DNA from 2 places in the Halalkalibacterium halodurans genome. Region 2 is predicted to be linked to the other one. Evidence: predicted binding sites of a transcription regulator. Region 2 holds the regulator's gene; the other holds the start of a gene.
What was found. The regulator NrdR, encoded in region 2, represses ribonucleotide reductase genes. The targets are predictions, from matches to a motif close to AACACNATATATNGTGTT.
Positions count from the first base shown of each region.

Region 1 (10,426 bases), 330 kb from region 2:
AAGGAAAAATAAGGTTCAAGCCCTGTCGATACTCCGACCATTGTTCCTGTAGATCCTGTCGGCGCAACCGTCAATAAATGGGAGTTACGAATACCATATTCCAATACACCTTGGCGAATATCCTCAGGCATTTTTTTCATATAGCCGGTCTCAATGAAACGTTGACGTAATTGTTTGGTTTCCTCGTCCGTTTGGCCGACTAAAAATGGAAAACTTCCTTTTTCCTTCGCTAGCTCGATGCTTGTCCGATAGGCTGTAGTAGCAATTGTTTCGAAAATTTGATCGACAAGCTTGTTGCCTTCCTCTGAGCCATACACGGTTTCTGTATAAATCAACAAATCATGAAGCCCCATTACACCTAGACCGACACGGCGCTCCCCTTTCGCTTGTTTCGTGTTTTCTTCGAGGAAATAAGGGGTTGCATCGATGACATTATCCTGCATGCGAACGCCTACTTCCACGGTCTGCTTTAGCTTTTTAAAATCAACTGTTTTCTCTTGTTTATTCGCCATTTCTGCTAGGTTAATCGCCGCTAAGTTACATACAGAGTAAGGCGCAAGCGGCTGCTCTCCGCACGGATTAGTCGCCACAACTTTTTGTCCGTATGCTTTCGCATTGGTCATATCATTAGCATTGTCAATGAAGAAAATGCCTGGTTCTGCACTATAGGTTGCACAAATATTAATTAAGTTCCAAAGCTCCTTCGCGCGAATCATCCGATACGTTTTCACCGGAAATCCCCGCTCTTCCCATTCACGAACATCGCCAACGTTGCTCCACTCACGGTTGTAAATATCCATTTCCTCTTCCGTGTAGTTTTCTACATCTGGAAAGCGCAAAGCATACCAGTCGTCGTTATCTACAGCTTCCATAAATTCTTTTGTTAAGCAAACGGAAATGTTAGCCCCCGTTAAAAAGTCTGGGTTGTTTACCGTATACGTTCCACCGATGCGAAGCTTTTCTTCCGCCTCCTTGATGACTTTCGCGTCAAAGCCTCCCATGCCTGGAATTGACTTATAGTTTACGATTCCTTGGTACATCGCTTCTTCCAATTGGCTAAGCGGTGTAAACTTAAGCTTGTCCTTCACGAGCTTACGAATTTGATCATCGTCCGTATTCTCGAGTAAATAACGAAGGATCCGAGGATTTTGCATTTTTGAAATAATAAATTCAAGGACATCCGGGTGCCAATCGGCAAGCATGATCATTTGGGCTCCCCGTCTTGAGCCCCCTTGCTCGACAAGATGGGTAAGCTTAGCAATATCATCTAACCATGATACTGAGCCAGATGATTTCCCGTTCACTCCACGTGCAAGTGTATTTCTCGGGCGAAGGGTAGAACCGTTCGTCCCGACACCGCCACCGCGGCTCATGATCTCCATCACCTGTTTACGATGTTCTGAAATACCTTCACGAGAGTCTTTTACAAACGGCATTACGTAGCAGTTAAAGTAGGTCACATCGGTCTTTGCACCAGCACCGTATAGTACGCGGCCAGCAGGAACAAAATTCATATTAACAAGCTCTTCATAAAACCTTTCAAACGATTGCTGACGTTTTTCTTCTGTCGTTTCTACCGCAGCCAGACCGGTTGCATTCCGCTTCGCGATTTGCTCATAAAAAATCTCAAGCGGCTTTTCGATAACATCAAGAGAACGTGTGATAATGCCTGTGCTCGCTTCCTCCGGATCATCTAATACACCATGAAATTCTTCGTCCACAAGGACTTTGGCACGATTCTCATCCCAATTCAGTTCCAAAATGAAGCCATATCCTCTTGCAGGAAACTTTGGATCATCCTTTACTGTAAGGACGACAAAATCGCCCTCTCTCAATGTTTTCTTCTCTGTATCTTTGAACGTATACCGATCAAGCATCACCAGGCGGGAAACCCCTTTACGAGTCATATGCATATCACTCGTAATCGGGTGTACTTGTTCAAAATGGGCAATATCTTCGTTTAGTCGTTCAATATTTAGTGTCATTCTCTCTGTCATCGTCGTCATGACGTTCTCCTCCTTAAAGATTGTGAATATGTATAAAAAAGCGAATCATTACGCTAAATTACATGTTTTGTCCAATCGAAACGAAGCGTCGATTGTGCTTGCCTTAGCTTACCATACTAACCAAGTGAAATTCAATATATAGTATCCGATTATTAAAAAATAATACTATATATTGATTATTGGTCAAATGACAATGATTTTGTCAAATATAAAATGGCGCATTTGCGGAAGAAAAAGCGAGGAAATTCGTCATTCGTTATTACTCATTCGCTTTTTTGAACAATTTTCTCTATTGCTTTTTTCCTAGCCACCATGCTTACGGACAAATGTGTAGTTTTCATTTTTTGCTTTTTTTATTTGACAATTTCCCGATTCAATGTTGCAATCAAATGGAAATGATTTGACGGAGGGATTTCAATGGATTATTGCCTTTACCAAGACCAGCTTGTTCCACGTGAGCAACTAAAAATTGATCCAGAGGATAGAGGCTATCATTTTGGTGACGGTATTTACGAAGTGGTCCACGTATACCACGGGAAAGCTTTTGCCTTATCTGATCATTTAACTCGCTTTAAAGAAAGTGCCGAAAAACTTGATCTACCTATGCTCTATTCCACAGACAAACTAGGGGAGCTTGTTCAGCAACTTATTGAAAAAAACAAGCTGGAGCATGGAATGGTCTACTTTCAGATGACCCGGGGGATCAGTCCGCGAAACCATTTGTACACGCGTAATGAAACACCCGTCCTTACCGGTTTTTCAAAACCATTACCTGATGAAAAGAGGGAATCCGTTCGTCTTTATTTGACCGATGATATTCGCTGGCTTCGTTGCGACATTAAAACCATTAACTTATTAGGAAATGTCTTGGCCAAGCGTGAAGCAACCGATCATCAATGCGACGAAGCGCTCCTCCACCGTGACGGAACAGTGACTGAAGGCTCGTCATCGAATGTGTTCCTTATTAAAAATGAAACACTCTACACACATCCAGCAACAAATCTCATCTTGAACGGGATTACACGACAAATCACCATCCGGCTAGCCAAAGCAAAAGGGTATACCGTCGTGGAAGAGCCGTTCCCTAAAGAAGTGATAAAGGATGCTGATGAAGCGTTCATTACGAGCACGATCCATGAAATCACACCAGTAACCGAAGTCATCGGTGATGAAACGGCACATTTTCCTGTTGGACCTGTCACGAAAATGTTGCAACAGGCATTTGCAGAAGAAATTGCCAAACACTCTCAAACAGCGATGAAGCAGTGACCCCATAAGGTCACTGCTTCTTTATTATTTTCGAAAGTTCCACTCATCTGTTTCATAGCGCTCTTTCGCAATTTGTTTCACTTCAGCCTCTTCTGCGTCAGTTAGTGTATACGGCTCAAGCTTAATCGACAGCCCTTTTTCAAAACCATCTTTAAATGCTTTTTTCACTTCTTCCATGGATAAAGGCACATCTCGTAGCTCATTAATCGGAACCGCTTTGTTTTTAAAGTTCCTCTGCATCCGTTCTCGCACACGTTCACTCGGATAGTTAAATAAATCAAACAGCTTATCCTCATCTATATCCAACACGATTGACCCGTGCTGTAGAATAACACCCTTTTGCCGTGTCTGTGCACTGCCGGCCACCTTTCGTCCTTCCACGACGAGCTCATACCAAGACGGTGCATCAAAACAAACAGCCGAGCGAGGGTTTTTAAGGGCATTTTTTTCTTCCTCTGTCTTTGGAACGGCAAAATACGCGTCTAATCCTAGATCACGGAATCCTTCTAAAATTCCTTGGGAGATAATGCGATAAGCCTCTGTAACTGAAGCCGGCATGTCTGGATGCTCCTCTGTCACGATCACGCTATAGGTTAATTCCTTGTCGTGGAGCACTCCTCGACCTCCAGTTGGTCTTCTCACAAACCCTAACTGATGTTTTTCTACCATCTCCATGTTAATTTCTTTCTGCACTTTTTGAAAATAGCCAATCGATAAAGTTGGTGGATTCCACCCGTAAAACCGAATCGTTGGAGGAATAAGACCTTCACTATGCCAATTCAATAGCGCTTCGTCAAGCGCCATGTTATATGCGGGATCACGATCTCCTGAGTCGATAAAACGCCATGTTTCCATTATCATCGCTTCTTTCTATGTAATCTCGACCGTAATAAGTTTAACAAACTTGCCACACTCCCGCCAAGAAACTTGTTTTCCGCTATGGAATGATTGCGATTTTTGTGAAACATGATTATAATCAATGGTGGAATGTAACCGAAGGACAAGGGGTGTCAGTGGATTGATGGTTTATGTTTGGCTAGTACTTTTAGCACTTCTCGTATACGTATTATTCAAGCGGCTTTATACGCCAAAGTATTTAAAGACATTAACGCAAGAAGAATTTATTCAAGGGTATCGAAAAGCTCAACTAATTGATGTGAGAGAACCACGGGAATACGATTCAGGCCACATTTTAGGTGCCCGAAATATTCCACTATCCCAACTAAAACAACGATTAAAGGAAGTTCGGACAGATCAACCTGTATATTTATATTGCCAAAGTGGGGCGCGTAGCCGTCAAGCAGCAGCCATTTTAAAGAAGAAGCACGGTGTGGAAGATGTAAACCACTTAAAAGGTGGCTTCCGTAAATGGACAGGAAAAATCAAAAAAAAGTAATGACAAAAACGGTTGAGGTCATCTCAACCGTCTTGCAAAATTGGCCATTTAGCAGCAGATATAAATCTGAAATGCTCCCATTGCAAAAAAGACGAGGTAGATCATCCTCGTCTTTTCCCATTTATTGTGTTATCTTTTCATAGCGTAAAATTGGTTTTCGTGCAGCAGTCGTCTCATCAAGGCGGCCGATGACCGTATGATGTGGGGCTTCTTGCACGACTTCTGGCGTCTCCTCTGCTTCTTTGGCAATTTGGATCATCGCCTCAATAAATTCATCGAGGGTTTCTTTTGATTCTGTTTCCGTCGGCTCTATCATCAAACATTCTTCCACATTTAACGGGAAGTAAATCGTTGGTGGATGATAGCCAAAATCAAGCAGACGTTTTGCAATATCCAGCGTTCGAACACCAAGCTTCTTTTGTTGTCTTCCCGATAAGACAAATTCATGCTTGCAGTGCTGATCGTACGGCAGATCGAAATAAGGTGCAAGTCTTCTCATCATATAGTTTGCGTTCAATACAGCATACTCTGAGACAGTCCGAAGTCCCTCTGGTCCCATCGTTCGAATGTACGTGTAGGCGCGAACGTTGATGCCAAAGTTGCCGTAGTACGGCTTCACACGGCCAATCGAGTGCGGTCGATCATAGTCCAATCGGTAGGAGTCTCCATCCTTAACCACAACTGGCTTCGGTAAATATGGAATGAGCTCCTTTTTCACGCCAACTGGGCCAGAGCCTGGTCCACCCCCACCATGAGGACCTGTAAACGTTTTGTGCAAATTTAAATGGACAACATCAAAGCCCATATCCCCAGGGCGAGCAATTCCTAAAATCGCATTTGAATTGGCTCCATCGTAGTAAAGCTTTCCTCCCGCTTCATGAATAATCGCAGCCATCTCCACGATATGAGCTTCAAATAGTCCAAGTGTGTTAGGGTTTGTTAACATCAAAGCAGCTGTATCTTCACCAACCACTTCTCGCAAATGATCAAGATCGACTAATCCATCCTCGTCGGTACGAACCGTTACCGATTCAAAGCCTGCCACCGTTGCCGATGCAGGGTTTGTTCCATGGGCTGAATCAGGGACAATGACCTTTGTACGATTTGTATCTCCATTCGCTTCATGATACGCGCGAATTAACATTAAACCCGTCCATTCCCCTTGGGCACCCGCTGCCGGTTGAAGGGTGACTTCATCCATTCCTGTAATTTCAGCTAAAGCCGTTTGCAGTTCATACATTAACCGCAACGCGCCTTGAACTTGTGCTTCAGGCTGGTAAGGATGGATGTTAGCAAATCCAGGATAACGAGCCACATCCTCGTTGATCTTCGGGTTGTATTTCATCGTACAAGAGCCAAGTGGATAAAATCCCGAATCGACTCCATGATTTCGCTTCGAGAGGGCTGTGTAATGACGCATTAATTGCAGTTCTGATACTTCAGGTAGCTCTGGTGCTTCTTCGCGTAAAAATTCAGCAGGGATGAGAGTTTCCACAGGTTGTTCTTGGACATCAAGTTCTGGTAAGCTGTGTCCGACTCGTCCCGGCTTGCTCAACTCAAAAATAAGCGCTTGGTCTTTATTCATCATGCGAACATCCCCACTTCTTTTGCAAATTGATCTATCTCCTCTTTTGTCCTTACCTCTGTCACAGCGACGAGCATATGTCCCTCAAGCTCTGGATACACTTTCCCCAGGTCGTACCCTGCAATGAATCCTTTGGCAAGCAACGCTTCCTCCACTTCATGAAGCGGACTGCTTAACTTAATGATAAATTCATTAAAGCAAGGTCCTTCTGCAACGATTTCTACACCATTGGCCTTAAGCTGGGATTTAGCGTATGCCGCTTTTTGTACGTTTTGTAAGGCCATTTCCTTGACGCCACGTTTACCGATTGTGGCCATAGCAACCGCAGCGGCTAGGGCATTAAGGGCTTGGTTCGAACAAATATTAGATGTCGCTTTTTCACGCCGAATATGCTGCTCTCTCGCTTGTAGAGTAAGCACGAAGCCTCGCTGTCCCTGATCATCGGTCGTTTGCCCAACGAGCCGTCCAGGTACTTTTCTCATCAACTTTTTCGTAGTGGCAAAATATCCGCAGTGAGGGCCGCCATATTGTGTTGGAATTCCAAACGGTTGAGCATCTCCAACGACCACATCAGCTCCGAAGGCCCCTGGTGGCTTCAATAACCCAAGAGCAAGAGGATTACTTGAAACGACAAACGTCGCCTTCCCTTGATGACTAACTGATTCAATTTCCGCTAATGGTTCAAGTCGGCCGAAAAAGTTCGGGTGTTGCACGATCACACAAGCGGTTTCCTCATCATACAACGCTTTTAAATGCTCTACATCCGTTACACCATCGTTCGTGTCGATCTCAACTACTTCTAGACGTTGTCCATAAGCATTCGTCTTTAATACATCGCGCGCCTCTGGATGGACAGCTTTGGAAACAAGAATTTTTTTCTTTTTCGTATGTCCACAGCTCATCATTGCTGCTTCTGCCAATGCTGTCGGTCCGTCATACATGGATGAGTTAGCCACTTCCATTCCGGTTAATTCACAAATCATCGTTTGAAATTCAAAGATGGCTTGTAACTCCCCTTGGGAAATTTCCGGCTGGTATGGAGTATATGCCGTATAAAATTCAGAGCGTGAGATGACATGGTCGACAATTGATGGGATGTAATGGTCATACACTCCGGCACCTAAAAAAGAGGCTTTATCTTTTAAGTGTACATTTTCATTTGCTAACTGCTGAAAATAACGAATGAGCTCTGGCTCTTTTAACGCGTTCGGAATGTTCAGCTTCCCTTTGAAGCGAATATCTTGCGGGATATCGGAAAACAGTTCCTCAATTGAGTCGACACCGATTGCCTGTAGCATTTCCTGTCGATCGTCCGTTGTCATTGGTAAGTAACGATGATTCATCGATGTTCCTCCTTAGTTTCCTCTTTTATAAAATGGGGTGGCGACAACCTTTGCTTTTAACTGTCTCTTGCGTACGTGAACGATGACTTCAGTACCTAGCTCACTATGCTCAGCTTGCAGCAAGGCCAGCCCCACATTTTTTTTCAACGTTGGTGATTGTGTGCCTGTTGTCACAAAGCCAATCTTCTGATTATCCACATAAACCTCATAGCCCGTACGCGGGATTCCTTTATCAACCATTTCAAGTCCAACGAGTTTCCGGGGAGCCCCTTGCTCCTTTTGTTTTTTTAGGATCTCTTTTCCGATAAAATCTTCTTTATCGACTTTAACTGCAAAACCAATACCCGCTTCAATTGGCGAAATATCTTTCGTCAACTCCTGGCCGTATAAAGGTAGTTTGGCTTCAAAACGAAGGGTATCTCTCGCTCCCAGGCCACAAGGAACGACCCCATGTTCTTTCCCTGCTTCAATTAGTTTTTTCCATAGGACAGGCGCATCTTCAGCTAAGCAATAAAGTTCAAAACCATCCTCACCTGTATAGCCAGTTCGCGAAAGAAGAACATTCACACCTGCAATGTTGACGCCATCGACAAATCGAAAAAATTTAATGTCTGCTAGAGGTTCTTCGGTGAGTGTTTGCAATACATTCTCAGCAACCGGCCCTTGTAGAGCAAGCTGTGCCGTTTGATTTGATACGTTGGTAATCGAAACGCCGTCGATTGCATGCTTCTCCATCCATGCTATGTCTTTGTCAATGTTGGCCGCGTTTATAACAAGAAGGTACTGATCTTCGCTCCGCCGATAAATGAGCAAGTCATCGACAGTTCCTCCATTTTCATAACACATCGCTGTATATTGTGCCTGACCGTCTTTGATTTTTGACACATCGTTTGTTACTAAGCGCTGCAAGTAGTTAAGAGCCTGGGCACCTGTCACCTCTACTTCACCCATATGAGATACGTCAAACAGTCCTGCTTTTGTTCGAACTGCTTCATGCTCTTCTTTGATGCTTGAAAACTGAACTGGTAAAGCCCAGCCGCCAAAGTCAATGACCTTACCGCCATACTGTTCGTAAAGATCAAATAATGGTGTTTTCTTTAATTCTGTCATACCCTTCCCTCCTAAAGTTGATCGTCTTAATCGTTTACATCACCTTTCAGCATTCTCTCCGCTGTCAGAATGAAAAAAGAACGTTAAACATTCAGACAACTTATTAAAATCTCGTTTTTACGCGAGCCGGTGAACCAAAAGAAAAACGCTCCCCTTCCAATCTAAAAATTAGTCAATTTTTTACATATAACCAAAAAAGGACAGAGCTTTACACAGTAAGTTGTGTAAAGCTCTGTCCGGTTACCAGAAAGTTTCTTTCCCCTTATCGTAAAAAGGAAATGTCTTCGTAGGTGGTCTAGTGTTAGACGCTCTCCAGAGCTGCGTCGAGCAAGAGTCTTTTTGCCTGAGAGATTCACACCTAATTGTGTTTGCTCCTTCGGCGCTGCATCCTTGCAGTCTCTCCCCTTGCTTTCATCCGCTTTTTATCAATCTGTTTCATGAAAACAGAAAAGTTGTCCATACTATATACATAGTAATGTGTTTCATGTATTACATACGTTTATCCTACCAAGTAGATTTCGCTTGCGCAACTCTTTTTGTGGAAAGGATGAAAGCCAATGGATATCCAAATCCAATATTCAACGGACTGGAAGGAGGAATTTCTGAAACGTCTCGAAGATGGTGGCCCTTGGTCTAATTGGGAAATGGGCAAGCTTGCCTATGAGGCAGCCAACTATCAAGTGATCCCAGAATTTCATGGTCTTCAAGCACCAAAGCACCTTCCTCAGCTTCAACCATTTCCACATCAAATTGAGGTCGCACAGACGGTCATTGAGCAAATGAATGGGAAAGCAATCTTAGCGGATGAAGTCGGTCTCGGAAAAACGATTGAGGCAGGTCTCATTTTGAAAGAATATATGATTCGCGGCTTAGCAAAAAAGGTGCTAATTCTCGTTCCAGCCTCTCTTGTCTCCCAATGGGCGTATGAACTGTCTAGCAAGTTCTACATCCCAGCTATTCCGCAAAAAAAAGCCTATGTCTGGGAGCAATATGATGTGGTCGTTGCCTCGATTGATACAGCTAAAAGGCAGCCTCATCGAGACATCGTGTTAAATCAGCACTATGATCTCGTGATCATCGATGAGGCACACAAGCTTAAAAATCCAAAAACGAAAAATTACGCCTTTATCAAATCATTGAAGCGAAAATATTGCTTGCTATTAACCGCCACTCCTGTACAAAACAAATTAGAGGAAATTTTCAACCTTGTCTCCTTGCTAAAACCAGGACATTTGGGAGATTTGGAAAGCTTTGAAAAGGAGTATCGCGCCAACAAGCGTGCACCGAAAAACGAAGACAAACTAAAAGAGCTTGTCAATAAAGTGATGGTTCGAAATCGCCGAGAAGAAACAGGAATCGAATGGACAAAGCGGATTGTTCAGACGGTACCAATTACGTTTAGTGAAGGAGAGCGGGCCTTTTATCACGCGATTACTAAGCTCAAACAGCAGCCAGACGTCATGACGAATTCCTTTTCTCTGTTAACGTTACAACGAGAGATTTGCAGTAGTCGAGAAGCAGCATTCATGACCTTGAAAAATATGATTACAAAATTAGAGCAAGAAGGCCGAACAAGCCCGATCCTTGAGTCGCTGATCGAACAAGTAGGAACGATTGAAGGACATGCAAAAGCAGAGAAAGCACTTGAGCTCATTCAACAAATTAATGACAAAGTCATTATTTTTACAGAATACAGGGCAACTCAGCTCTACCTCCA
Region 1 is NZ_CP040441.1:2,941,757-2,952,182, forward strand. Features, by position in the region: gene FED51_RS14260 (vitamin B12-dependent ribonucleotide reductase) at 1-2,006, opposite strand, end outside; gene dat (D-amino-acid transaminase) at 2,424-3,275, shown strand; gene FED51_RS14270 (lipoate--protein ligase family protein) at 3,300-4,136, opposite strand; gene FED51_RS14275 (rhodanese-like domain-containing protein) at 4,297-4,671, shown strand; gene gcvPB (aminomethyl-transferring glycine dehydrogenase subunit GcvPB) at 4,793-6,259, opposite strand; gene gcvPA (aminomethyl-transferring glycine dehydrogenase subunit GcvPA) at 6,256-7,599, opposite strand; gene gcvT (glycine cleavage system aminomethyltransferase GcvT) at 7,612-8,709, opposite strand; glycine riboswitch at 9,031-9,124, opposite strand; gene FED51_RS14295 (DEAD/DEAH box helicase) at 9,267-10,426, shown strand, end outside.
Region 1: FED51_RS14260 (vitamin B12-dependent ribonucleotide reductase) is a predicted target of NrdR. The motif match lies at 2,135-2,152, and genes of this name have one in related genera.

Region 2 (10,426 bases):
TGAAGTGAGCGATGTGACGAAACATCACCGGAAAGGTCACGTGCATGAAGATGAGGCGGTTTATGGGAAAGGGGCTAAACGCCGGATTCCTGACGAGAAAGAGCTAGGAGAACACCTGGCGCGGAAAGCGGACGCGATTTTTCAATTAAAGGAGCACGTTGAAGAGAAGCTGAAAGAAAATGAGCAGCTAGGGTTGTTCAACGAATTGGAGATGCCGCTTTCGGTCATTTTAGGACGAATGGAAACAACAGGTGTAAAAGTCGATGTTGAGCAGCTTGAGCAAATGGGTGCGGACTTAAATGCTCGTCTTGAGGAGCTTGAGCAAACGATCCACGAATTAGCTGGCATATCATTCAATATAAACTCACCTAAGCAACTGGGTGAAATTTTATTTGAGAAGTTACAGCTTCCAGTCATTAAAAAGACGAAGACAGGGTATTCAACGTCTGCTGATGTGTTAGAGAAGCTAGCTGGGCAACACGAGATCATTGATCACATACTTCACTATCGGCAGCTCGGTAAGCTAAATTCTACGTATATTGACGGATTGCTGAAAGTTGTTCACAAGGGGACTGGGAAGGTTCATACCCGCTTCAATCAGGCTCTAACTCAAACCGGTCGCTTAAGCTCGACAGATCCGAATTTACAAAACATCCCGATTCGCTTAGAGGAAGGACGTAAAATTCGCAAAGCCTTCGTTCCATCGGAAAAGGACTGGTTCATTCTTGCTGCTGATTATTCGCAAATTGAATTGCGCGTCCTTGCCCATTTTGCCGAAGATGAAAAGCTTATGGAAGCGTTCCGTGAAGATATGGATGTCCACACGAAAACGGCGATGGACGTATTTCATGTTAGCCAGGAAGAAGTAACGTCCAACATGCGTCGCAGTGCGAAAGCGGTCAACTTCGGAATTGTGTATGGCATTAGCGATTATGGACTGAGCCAAAACCTTGGCATCACTAGGAAGGAAGCGGCAACGTTCATCGAGCGTTATTTTGCTAGCTACCCGAAGGTAAAGGAGTACCTCGATCACGTCATCGATGAAGCTCGAGAGAAGGGTTATGTGACAACACTGTTGAAGCGCCGCCGTTATTTGCCTGACTTAACGAGTCGCAATTTCAATCAACGTAGCTTTGCAGAGCGTACAGCCATGAACACACCGATCCAAGGAACAGCTGCTGACATTATAAAGCAAGCGATGGTTCAGATGGCGAGTCGGATGGACGAAGAAGACTTGCAAAGCCGATTACTGTTGCAAGTGCATGACGAATTAATTTTTGAGGTGCCGAAGGAAGAAGTGGCGCAAATGACAGAGCTTGTGACTTCTGTTATGGAGCAAGCTGTGGAATTACGCGTGCCCCTAAAGGTGGACGTGGCTTGCGGTGACACATGGTATGATGCAAAGTAAGTTGGAGTAAGGAGATACGAAGATGCCAGAATTACCAGAGGTGGAAACGGTGCGGCGAACCCTCGCCGAGTTAGTAATTGGGAAAACAATTGAACAAGTCGATGTCGGGTGGGCGAAAATGATCAAAAGACCTGACGATGTGGATCAATTTAAGTGGCTGCTCAAAGGGCAAACGATCCGTTCCATGGGGAGACGAGGAAAGTTTCTTCTGTTTCACTTAGATGACTATACCCTAGTGAGCCATTTGCGAATGGAAGGGCGCTACGGGTTGTATCAACAAAATGAAAGTGTAGCCAAGCATACCCACGTTCGATTCGTCTTTGGAGATGGCACCGAGCTTCGCTACCAAGATGTCCGTAAATTTGGAACGATGCACCTCTTTCAGAGCGGAAGGGAACAAATGGAGCCGCCTTTGGCCAAACTAGGAGTGGAGCCGTTCTCTGATCAGTTTTCCGCCAAGCTTCTAACCGAGCGCTTATCTAAAACATCCCGCAAAATCAAATCGGCTTTGCTCGATCAAGGAATTATTGTTGGACTGGGAAACATCTATGTGGATGAGGCGCTATTTCGGGCGCGAATTCACCCAGAACGATTAGCGAAAGATGTAACCGTTGCTGAGGTGAAGATTCTCCACCAAGCGATTTTAAATACATTGACGGAAGCGGTGAACCTTGGTGGTAGTTCGATCAAATCGTATGTCAACGGACAAGGGGAAATGGGCATGTTTCAGCAGCGACTCGATGTATACGGACGCAAGGGCGAAACTTGCCGCCAGTGCGGAACCCCAATTACGAAGACGGTCGTTGGGGGAAGAGGTACACATTTCTGTTCTGTATGCCAAAAATAACGTACCTCGGATAGGCTCCTGCCATATACTATCGTAGCTGATAGTAGTAGAGGAAGGAGCTCATGTCATGATCCATTTAGTTTCCTTGCTAGCTCTTGCATTTGCTGTTAGTTTAGACAGCTTTGGAGTCGGCTTGACATACGGTTTGAGGAAGATGAAAATCCCTTTTAAATCGTTGCTATTTATTGCTGGATGTTCCGCCGTTTCCATTTTGATTGCGATGGGCTTCGGGATGACGATTCAGCAGTATTTATCACCGGCTATAGCAGAGTCTCTCGGCGGGATCATTTTAATTTTGATCGGTTGCTGGGCGCTTTATCAAGCGTTTCGTCCTGCAAAGAACGGGCATAAAACGAAGGACGATCACGTCATTTTAAATTTTGAAATTAAAATGCTTGGTGTCGTGATTCGCATCTTACGCAAGCCGATGGTCGCAGATTTTGATAATTCAGGAGCCATTACAGGTAGAGAAGCGGTTATTTTAGGCATCGCTCTCTCTCTTGATGCCTTCGGTGCAGGAATCGGAGCGGCATTAATCGGGTTCCACCCACTGTATATGGCAGTGAGTGTAGCGGTGATGAGTGCTCTGTTCGTAAGCCTTGGCATGAAAAGTGGTTATCGCTTTGCTGATTCTTATTGGATCAAGCGCTTTTCCTTCATACCGGGTTTGTTATTAGTTCTCATTGGTGTTTTTAATCTTATGATGTAGGTGGATGTAGAAGGAGCGAATCAAGATGATGATTGGGTTGACTGGGGGCATTGCCAGTGGAAAAAGCAGTGTAGCGAAAATGATGGAGGAGTTAGGTCTTCCAATTGTCGATGCAGACCAAGTGGCTCGTGACGTTGTAGAACCAGGTATGCCAGCCTATGAGGCCATTGTCACCCATTTTGGCACAGGGGTTGTAAACGATGACGGGACGCTAAATCGCAAAGCCCTTGGATCGATTGTGTTTCAACAAGAGGAAGAGCGTCGCGTCCTAAATGAAATCGTCCACCCAGCTGTACGGAGGCAAATGCAGCAGCAAAAAGAACAGTTGATTCGTTCAGGGGAAAAGACAATCGTATTCGATATTCCCTTGCTATATGAAAGCAATTTGTTTTATCTTGTTGAAAAAGTGCTCCTTGTTTATGTAGATGAGCACACACAGTTACAGCGATTAATGAATCGAGATCAAGCGGGAAAGGACGATGCGATTCACCGGATTCGCTCACAGCGCCCCCTTGAATCAAAACGGGATCGTGCCGATGCAATCATTGATAATTCGGGCACATTGGATGCAACAAAAAGGCAGCTTATTGACATTTTAAAACGTTGGAAGGTAATCCCTGAAGATCAATAGTCTTCAGGGGTCTTTTTATTTTAAGAAAAAATTTATCTTTGGCGTCAGGTCTGATTCCTATCCTCTCTGCATTCGCCAAGTTTTAGTGGATTTCAAAAAAATTTAAAGAAATAATCGTCCTTTTCGAATAAAAGTGATATACTATTTATTATAAATGAATTATTAGTATGTCATAATAAGAGAGGGGATTTCCAATGAAAGTGAAAGTAGCGATTAATGGATTTGGTCGTATAGGCAGAATGGTATTCCGCAAAGCGGTAGAAAACAAACAGTTTGATGTGGTGGCGATTAACGCTTCCTATCCTGCTGAAACCCTCGCCCATTTAATAAAATATGACAGTGTTCATGGTCCATTCCAAGGAACCGTTGAGATTAAAAATGATGCGCTTGTTGTTAATGGCAAGGAAATAAAGCTAGTCAATTCTAGAGATCCTCGAGTACTTCCGTGGAAAGATCTAGAAGTGGACATCGTTGTTGAGGCGACTGGGAAATTTAAAACAAAAGAGACAGCAGGTTATCATCTAGAAGCAGGCGCGAAAAAAGTAATCATTACAGCTCCTGGGAAAAATGAAGATGTAACCGTTGTCGTTGGAGTAAACGAAAATGACTATAAGCCAGAAGAGCATCACGTTATATCAAATGCTTCATGTACTACGAATTGCTTGGCCCCAGTAGCAAAAGTTTTGGATGAAGCGTTTACAATTCAAAGCGGGATGATGACGACGGTTCATGCATATACGAATGATCAAAAAAACATCGACAATCCCCACAAAGATTTACGACGAGCTCGGGCATGTGGTCAATCGATAATTCCGACATCCACTGGTGCTGCTAAAGCCATCAGCAAAGTATTACCACAATTAGAAGGAAAACTAACAGGAATGGCTTTACGTGTACCGACCCCGAATGTGTCTCTTGTTGACTTAGTAGTTCAGGTGAAAGCGGACGTGACGCCAGAAAAAGTGAACCATGTGTTAAAACAAGCGGCAGCAGGTTCGATGAAAGGAATTCTCGGTTTTACAGAAGAGCCGTTAGTCTCGATTGACTTTAATGGAAACGAACACTCTGCCATTGTTGATGGTTTATCGACGATGGTGATGGAAGATACAAACCAGGTGAAGGTCCTCGCATGGTATGATAATGAATGGGGGTATTCCACACGAGTTGTCGACTTAGTCGAACTCGTCGCCAAAGAGCTTAAAAAGCCAGCAAAAGTGATCGCGTTCTAAGGCATATTCATAAAAAAAAGTGGTCATCCTATAAGTTGAATCCCAATAAGCAAAGCCTTCTCAACGGGAAAAAGTGGACGATGTCAAGTGACCGTAGAAAATGAAAAAGTTGTTATTGCAAAGAAGGATTAAACAAAGTATACTATTTTCCGTGAACATGAAACGAAAGCAAAATAGGAGTACGTTTACTACAGAAAGGGTTAGGACCTCTTTGGACTAACTTTCCCCCGTGTAATAAACGTTCCTACATGCTTGAGAAGGCATGAATTTTTTGTAAAGGGGGATTCAACTCATGGATACAATGGGACGTCACGTGATTGCTGAACTTTGGGGTTGTGACGTGGATAAGTTGAACGACTTAAGCTTCATCGAACAAGTTTTCGTTGATGCAGCTCTGAAAGCGGGAGCAGAAGTACGTGAGGTGGCCTTTCATAAGTTTGCCCCTCAAGGTGTAAGTGGTGTTGTCATCATATCAGAGTCGCATTTAACGATTCACAGCTTCCCAGAGCACGGATATGCGAGTATTGACGTTTATACGTGTGGGGATCGAATTGATCCAAACGTCGCATCGAATTATATTGCTGAGGCGTTGAAAGCTACGACGACTGAAGTAGTGGAACTGCCAAGGGGTATGGGTCCTATTCAGCTTGAAAAACCAAAAGTCAAGGTTTTATAAACGAATGCTAAGAGGTGCCGAGCGCATCTCTTTTTTATACGTTTAAAACGCCGAGCCATTTTTAAATAAGGCGTTCATAACTTGATTAAAATAAACGTACGGACAAGTTTCAATCCCATTGTTCGTCAACTTTATGGTATGATATAAACAATAATGTATAAAAAAGTTGGTGAAGAACGTGGGATTTCGTGAAACATTGAGTCAACTTGTTTCAAGTCGAACGGAGACAACCGAACATCATAGCAATCCTTCGCTGCAAACCCATTATTACAAAACAACAAAAGATAAGGCGATTGCCGCTGTTGAACGGGTGATGCAGCAATCAGGATTTACGGTAAAACGGGTAGAGCAAGAGCGCGGGGAAGTGATTGCCCAGTCCACATCTGGTCAAAAGTCACTGCTTGTCGCAACGATTGTCATGGTAAAGCCATTTCGTACGGCTGTAGACTTTTCTTGTTCTACAGACACGATCTTACCGTCTGATTTTGGACATAGTAAGAAGCGAATTCTCTCGCTTTATGAACAGCTCGACAAAGAGCTTCCTTATATTGGTTCGGGCCTTGGCGACGAGCTTCTATAGCTGAAGGATAAAGGGCCTAATCTCCTATCTTAACATAAGGAATCCTGCTCTTTTTGTTATACAAGGCTTGTCACTTTTTTTCATTTTTACTATGATTAAAAGAGATTTTCTGTAAGCACGTGTAAAAAGGAAGACTGCTAACAAGCAGTAGTGGAGATGATTCGATGCGATGTCCAGCCTGTCATCATAATGGAACAAGGGTGCTCGATTCGAGGCCAGCTCACGAAGGTCGTTCCATTCGTAGACGGCGTGAATGTGAATCGTGCAACCATCGTTTTACGACCTTTGAAATGATTGAGGAAGTTCCTCTGATCGTTGTCAAAAAGGATGGAACGAGGCAAGAATTTAGCTCAGATAAAATTTTGCGCGGTTTGATTCGCGCGTGTGAAAAGCGTCCCGTCCCATTGGAAACGTTAGAAGGGATCGTCAATGAGGTGGAGCGGGAGCTTCGTGGTCAAGGGAAAAATGAAGTCGACAGTAAAGAGATTGGCGAGTTAGTGATGGAACGGTTAGCCAATGTGGATGATGTAGCGTACGTTCGTTTCGCCTCTGTCTACCGACAATTTAAAGATATCAACGTATTTATTCAAGAGCTGAAGGAACTTATGGAACGAGACGATCGATAACGAGGAGCTTAAAGCGAATTTGCTTCAAGCTCTTTTTTGCTCTAAGGAGGTGAGTGACATGACTTGGCATTGGAAAGAGTTATTACCTGTAGACCGCTATATGGTGCGTACGGCAGACTATTTGCATGAAGTCCATCAAAAAGTGTTAACCCTTTTGTACCAACCGCTCGTCGGTTCGATCGCCTACAGCTTATATATGACGCTATGGAGTGAGTTAAAACGAGATGATTATTGGAGTGAAGAACAAACCCACCGTCAACTCATGCTTATGATGGGCGTCGATTTACCTGCTATTTTTCAAGAAAGAAAAAAGCTTGAAGCGATTGGACTTCTACGAACATTTAAAACCAAAGCCGACGGAGTGACGACATACTTATATGAGTTACAGCCTCCTATGCCGCCACAACAATTTTTTGAAAATGATGTACTGAGTGTTTATTTATTTAACAAGCTCGGAAAAACGCAATATCGTAAACTGCGGGAACGGTTTGTTGTAGATGTTATTGATAAAGAAACGTTTACCGAGACGACGTATGGGTTTGATGAAGTGTTTACTTCGCTCCATCATTCTGAAATCGTCTCAAACCATGAATCAGAAATGGTCGACTCGTTAGCCTTATATGAGCACCAACAATTTGTCTCAGAACGTAAGGGTGAATCTTTTCATTTCACCGAGAAGTCATTTGATTTTGAACTGTTGAAAAAGGACTTATCAAGCTTTATCGTGCCAGAGCATACACTTACTCCTGAAGTAAAGGAGACGATTTTACGCCTTGCATTCGTCTATCGGATTGAGCCATTGCAGATGAGCCGGATTTTACAGCAGTCGCTTGTTCATGATGATGAGGTGGATATTGGAGAGTTGCGCAAACGTACGCAAGAATGGTACAAGCTAGAGCATGGCAATGAGCCCCCAACGTTAGCGCTGCAAACTCATCCACTTAAGCATCGGACGATGGCGAACCAGCAACCTCAAACAGAAGAAGAAAAAGTAATTGCCTTATATGAAACGACGCCGCCACTCACATTGCTTGAAAGCCGATCCGATGGAGCAAAGGTACCTCTCGCCGATCTGAAAATCGTCGAAAGTTTAATTGTGGACTATCAATTGCTCCCAGGCGTCGTCAACGTGTTGCTTGACTATGTGCTCTTGCGTAACGACATGAAGCTATCCAAATCACTAATCGAAAAAATTGCGGGTCACTGGGCACGGAAAAAAGTAAAGACGGTGACAGAAGCGATGACATTGGCAAAAGAAGAGCATCGAAAGCTGGAAACATGGAAAAAGCAAGACAGTGCAAAGACATCAGGGAAAACAACGGTGAAAAAGAAAAATCCACGCCGTGATCAGCTGCCGAAATGGCTCATTGAGGAGGAGAAACGCCTACAGGAGCAACAGTCGGCGGTCCGCGAGAATCTTGGAGCAAGCACCATGGATTTAGACGAAGAGCGACGTCGTTTTGAGCGACTGATGGAAGAACGACGCCAGCGAAAACAATGGAAGGAGGAAGGGTAGATGGAATCCATTCAATCATCGCTGAAACACATGACGGGCAACCGTTCATTTGAAAAGCAGTTTACGCAACTAAAAGAGGCGGTTTTTCGCAGCCCACATGTTCAGTTGTTTCTGGAGGAACACCCTTCCTTATCCCCTATAACACTTGAGCAAGGTTTGTCTAAGCTGTATGAATACCAAAAAGAGCAAAGCCACTGCGCACATTGTCCTGGGCTTCAAAAGTGTCCAAATTTGATGAAGGGTTACCAACCGACCCTCTACGTTGAGCGTGATAGCCTTGAATTAAGCTATTCCCCTTGTCCGTTAAAAGAGGAGGAGGAGCGAGAAAAGAAAAAACGTTCTCTTATCCGGTCACTCTACATTCCGAAAGAAATTCTCGAAGCGAAGTTTGACGACGTAGAAAGCGAACCAGGACGTTCGATTGCGAGTCATCGCGCGCTCGAATTTGCACTCTCAGCGAAGCCAGGTGAAGATGGGATGGGGCTTTATCTTTATGGGAAGTTTGGGGTCGGGAAAACGTTCTTGATGGGGGCGATCGCCAACGAGCTAAAAGACCGTGGGATCGACTCAACCATCGTCTACGTTCCTGATTTTTTTCGAGAGCTAAAACAATCGATTGGAGACGGAACCTTCCAGCAAAAGCTCGATTTTGTCAAAAATGCACAAGTGCTCATTTTTGATGACATTGGAGCAGAAACGATGACAAGCTGGGTTCGTGACGATGTACTCGGTGTCATTTTACAATATCGGATCATGGAGAAGCTTCCTACACTATTCACGTCAAACTATGACTATGATGAGTTGGAGGAGCATTTAGCTTACAATGATAAAAGTGGTACGGAGTTATTAAAGGCAAAGCGTGTCATGGAGCGCATTCGTCACTACACAGTTTCTGTCATGGTTCAAGGACAAAATCGCAGGGAACATCAGTCGTGATTCTCCAGGCAAACTATGATAGTATGAAGCTAGTAGACTTTCAAAATCTGGGGGTTTTTTGATGAGTATTGACGGAATCTTGGAGCGTGCTGTGAACGGAGAACGTCTTTCAATGGAAGATGCAGTGAAGCTATATGAAAGCGATGAAGTAGAAAAAATGGGCGCAGCCGCCAATCAAATCATGTTAAAATGGCACCCCGAGCCAATAACAACGTTCGTTATCGGACGGAACGTGAACTATACAAACTTTTGCGATACGTACTGTCGCTTTTGTGCGTTCTACCGCGCACCTGGTCATAAGGAAGGCTATGTCCTTGACGATGAAGTCATTTTTAAAAAAATCCAAGAAACCATCGATGTGGGCGGGACAGAAATTCTCATGCAAGGTGGAACGAATCCTGATTTAACAATCGATTATTACACCGATTTACTTAGAAACATTAAAGAGCGATTCCCGAACATTTGGATGCATTCTTTCTCTCCTGCAGAGGTGTGGAAAATTGCAGAAGTATCGAGCATGTCCGTCGAGGAAGTCCTGCGAGAGCTACATGAGGCCGGGCTCGATAGTATGCCAGGAGGCGGGGCTGAAATTTTAACCGAAGAAACGCGCCTCCGTGTCAGCCGTCTTAAAATAACATGGGAACAATGGATCAATGCAATGAAAGCGACGAAAAAAGTCGGCATGCACGGAACCGCAACGATGGTTATCGGTTTTGGCGAATCCTTTGAAGAACGAGCGCTTCACTTACAGCGTGTTCGGGATGCCCAAGATGAAACCGAGTGCTTTACTGCCTTTATTTCATGGTTATTCCAGCCTGAAAATACGGGAATGTACAAAACGAAAAAGCTTACCCCGCGTGATTACTTAAAAAACGTGGCCATATCTCGGCTGTTTCTCGATAACATTCCGAATTTCCAATCGTCATGGGTAACGATGGGGCCAGAGGTTGGAAAACTATCGCTTCAGTATGGTTGTAACGATTTTGGCAGTACGATGATTGAAGAAAATGTCGTATCAGCTGCTGGGACGACCCATAAAGTCAATACGAACAAAATTTTGCAATTGATCCGCGAAGCGGGAAAAATTCCTGCTCAACGGACAACAAGCTATGAAATCATCCGTACGTTTGAAGACAAGGAAGCGGCAGAAAAAGATTTCGTCATGCAAAATTAACTGATAAACCTCCACCTGCATAGCAGGTGGAGGTACAGCCCCTTATGCATTAGCATGCGGGACTTAAGTGAAAGGGGCAGCTTCGGCTCGGCAA
Region 2 is NZ_CP040441.1:3,274,255-3,284,680, reverse strand. Features, by position in the region: gene polA (DNA polymerase I) at 1-1,408, shown strand, start outside; gene mutM (DNA-formamidopyrimidine glycosylase) at 1,431-2,255, shown strand; gene ytaF (sporulation membrane protein YtaF) at 2,323-2,964, shown strand; gene coaE (dephospho-CoA kinase) at 2,990-3,595, shown strand; gene FED51_RS15980 (glyceraldehyde-3-phosphate dehydrogenase) at 3,790-4,824, shown strand; gene speD (adenosylmethionine decarboxylase) at 5,117-5,500, shown strand; gene FED51_RS15970 (DUF1499 domain-containing protein) at 5,679-6,080, shown strand; gene nrdR (transcriptional regulator NrdR) at 6,245-6,706, shown strand; gene FED51_RS15960 (replication initiation and membrane attachment family protein) at 6,765-8,222, shown strand; gene dnaI (primosomal protein DnaI) at 8,223-9,158, shown strand; gene mqnC (cyclic dehypoxanthinyl futalosine synthase) at 9,220-10,332, shown strand.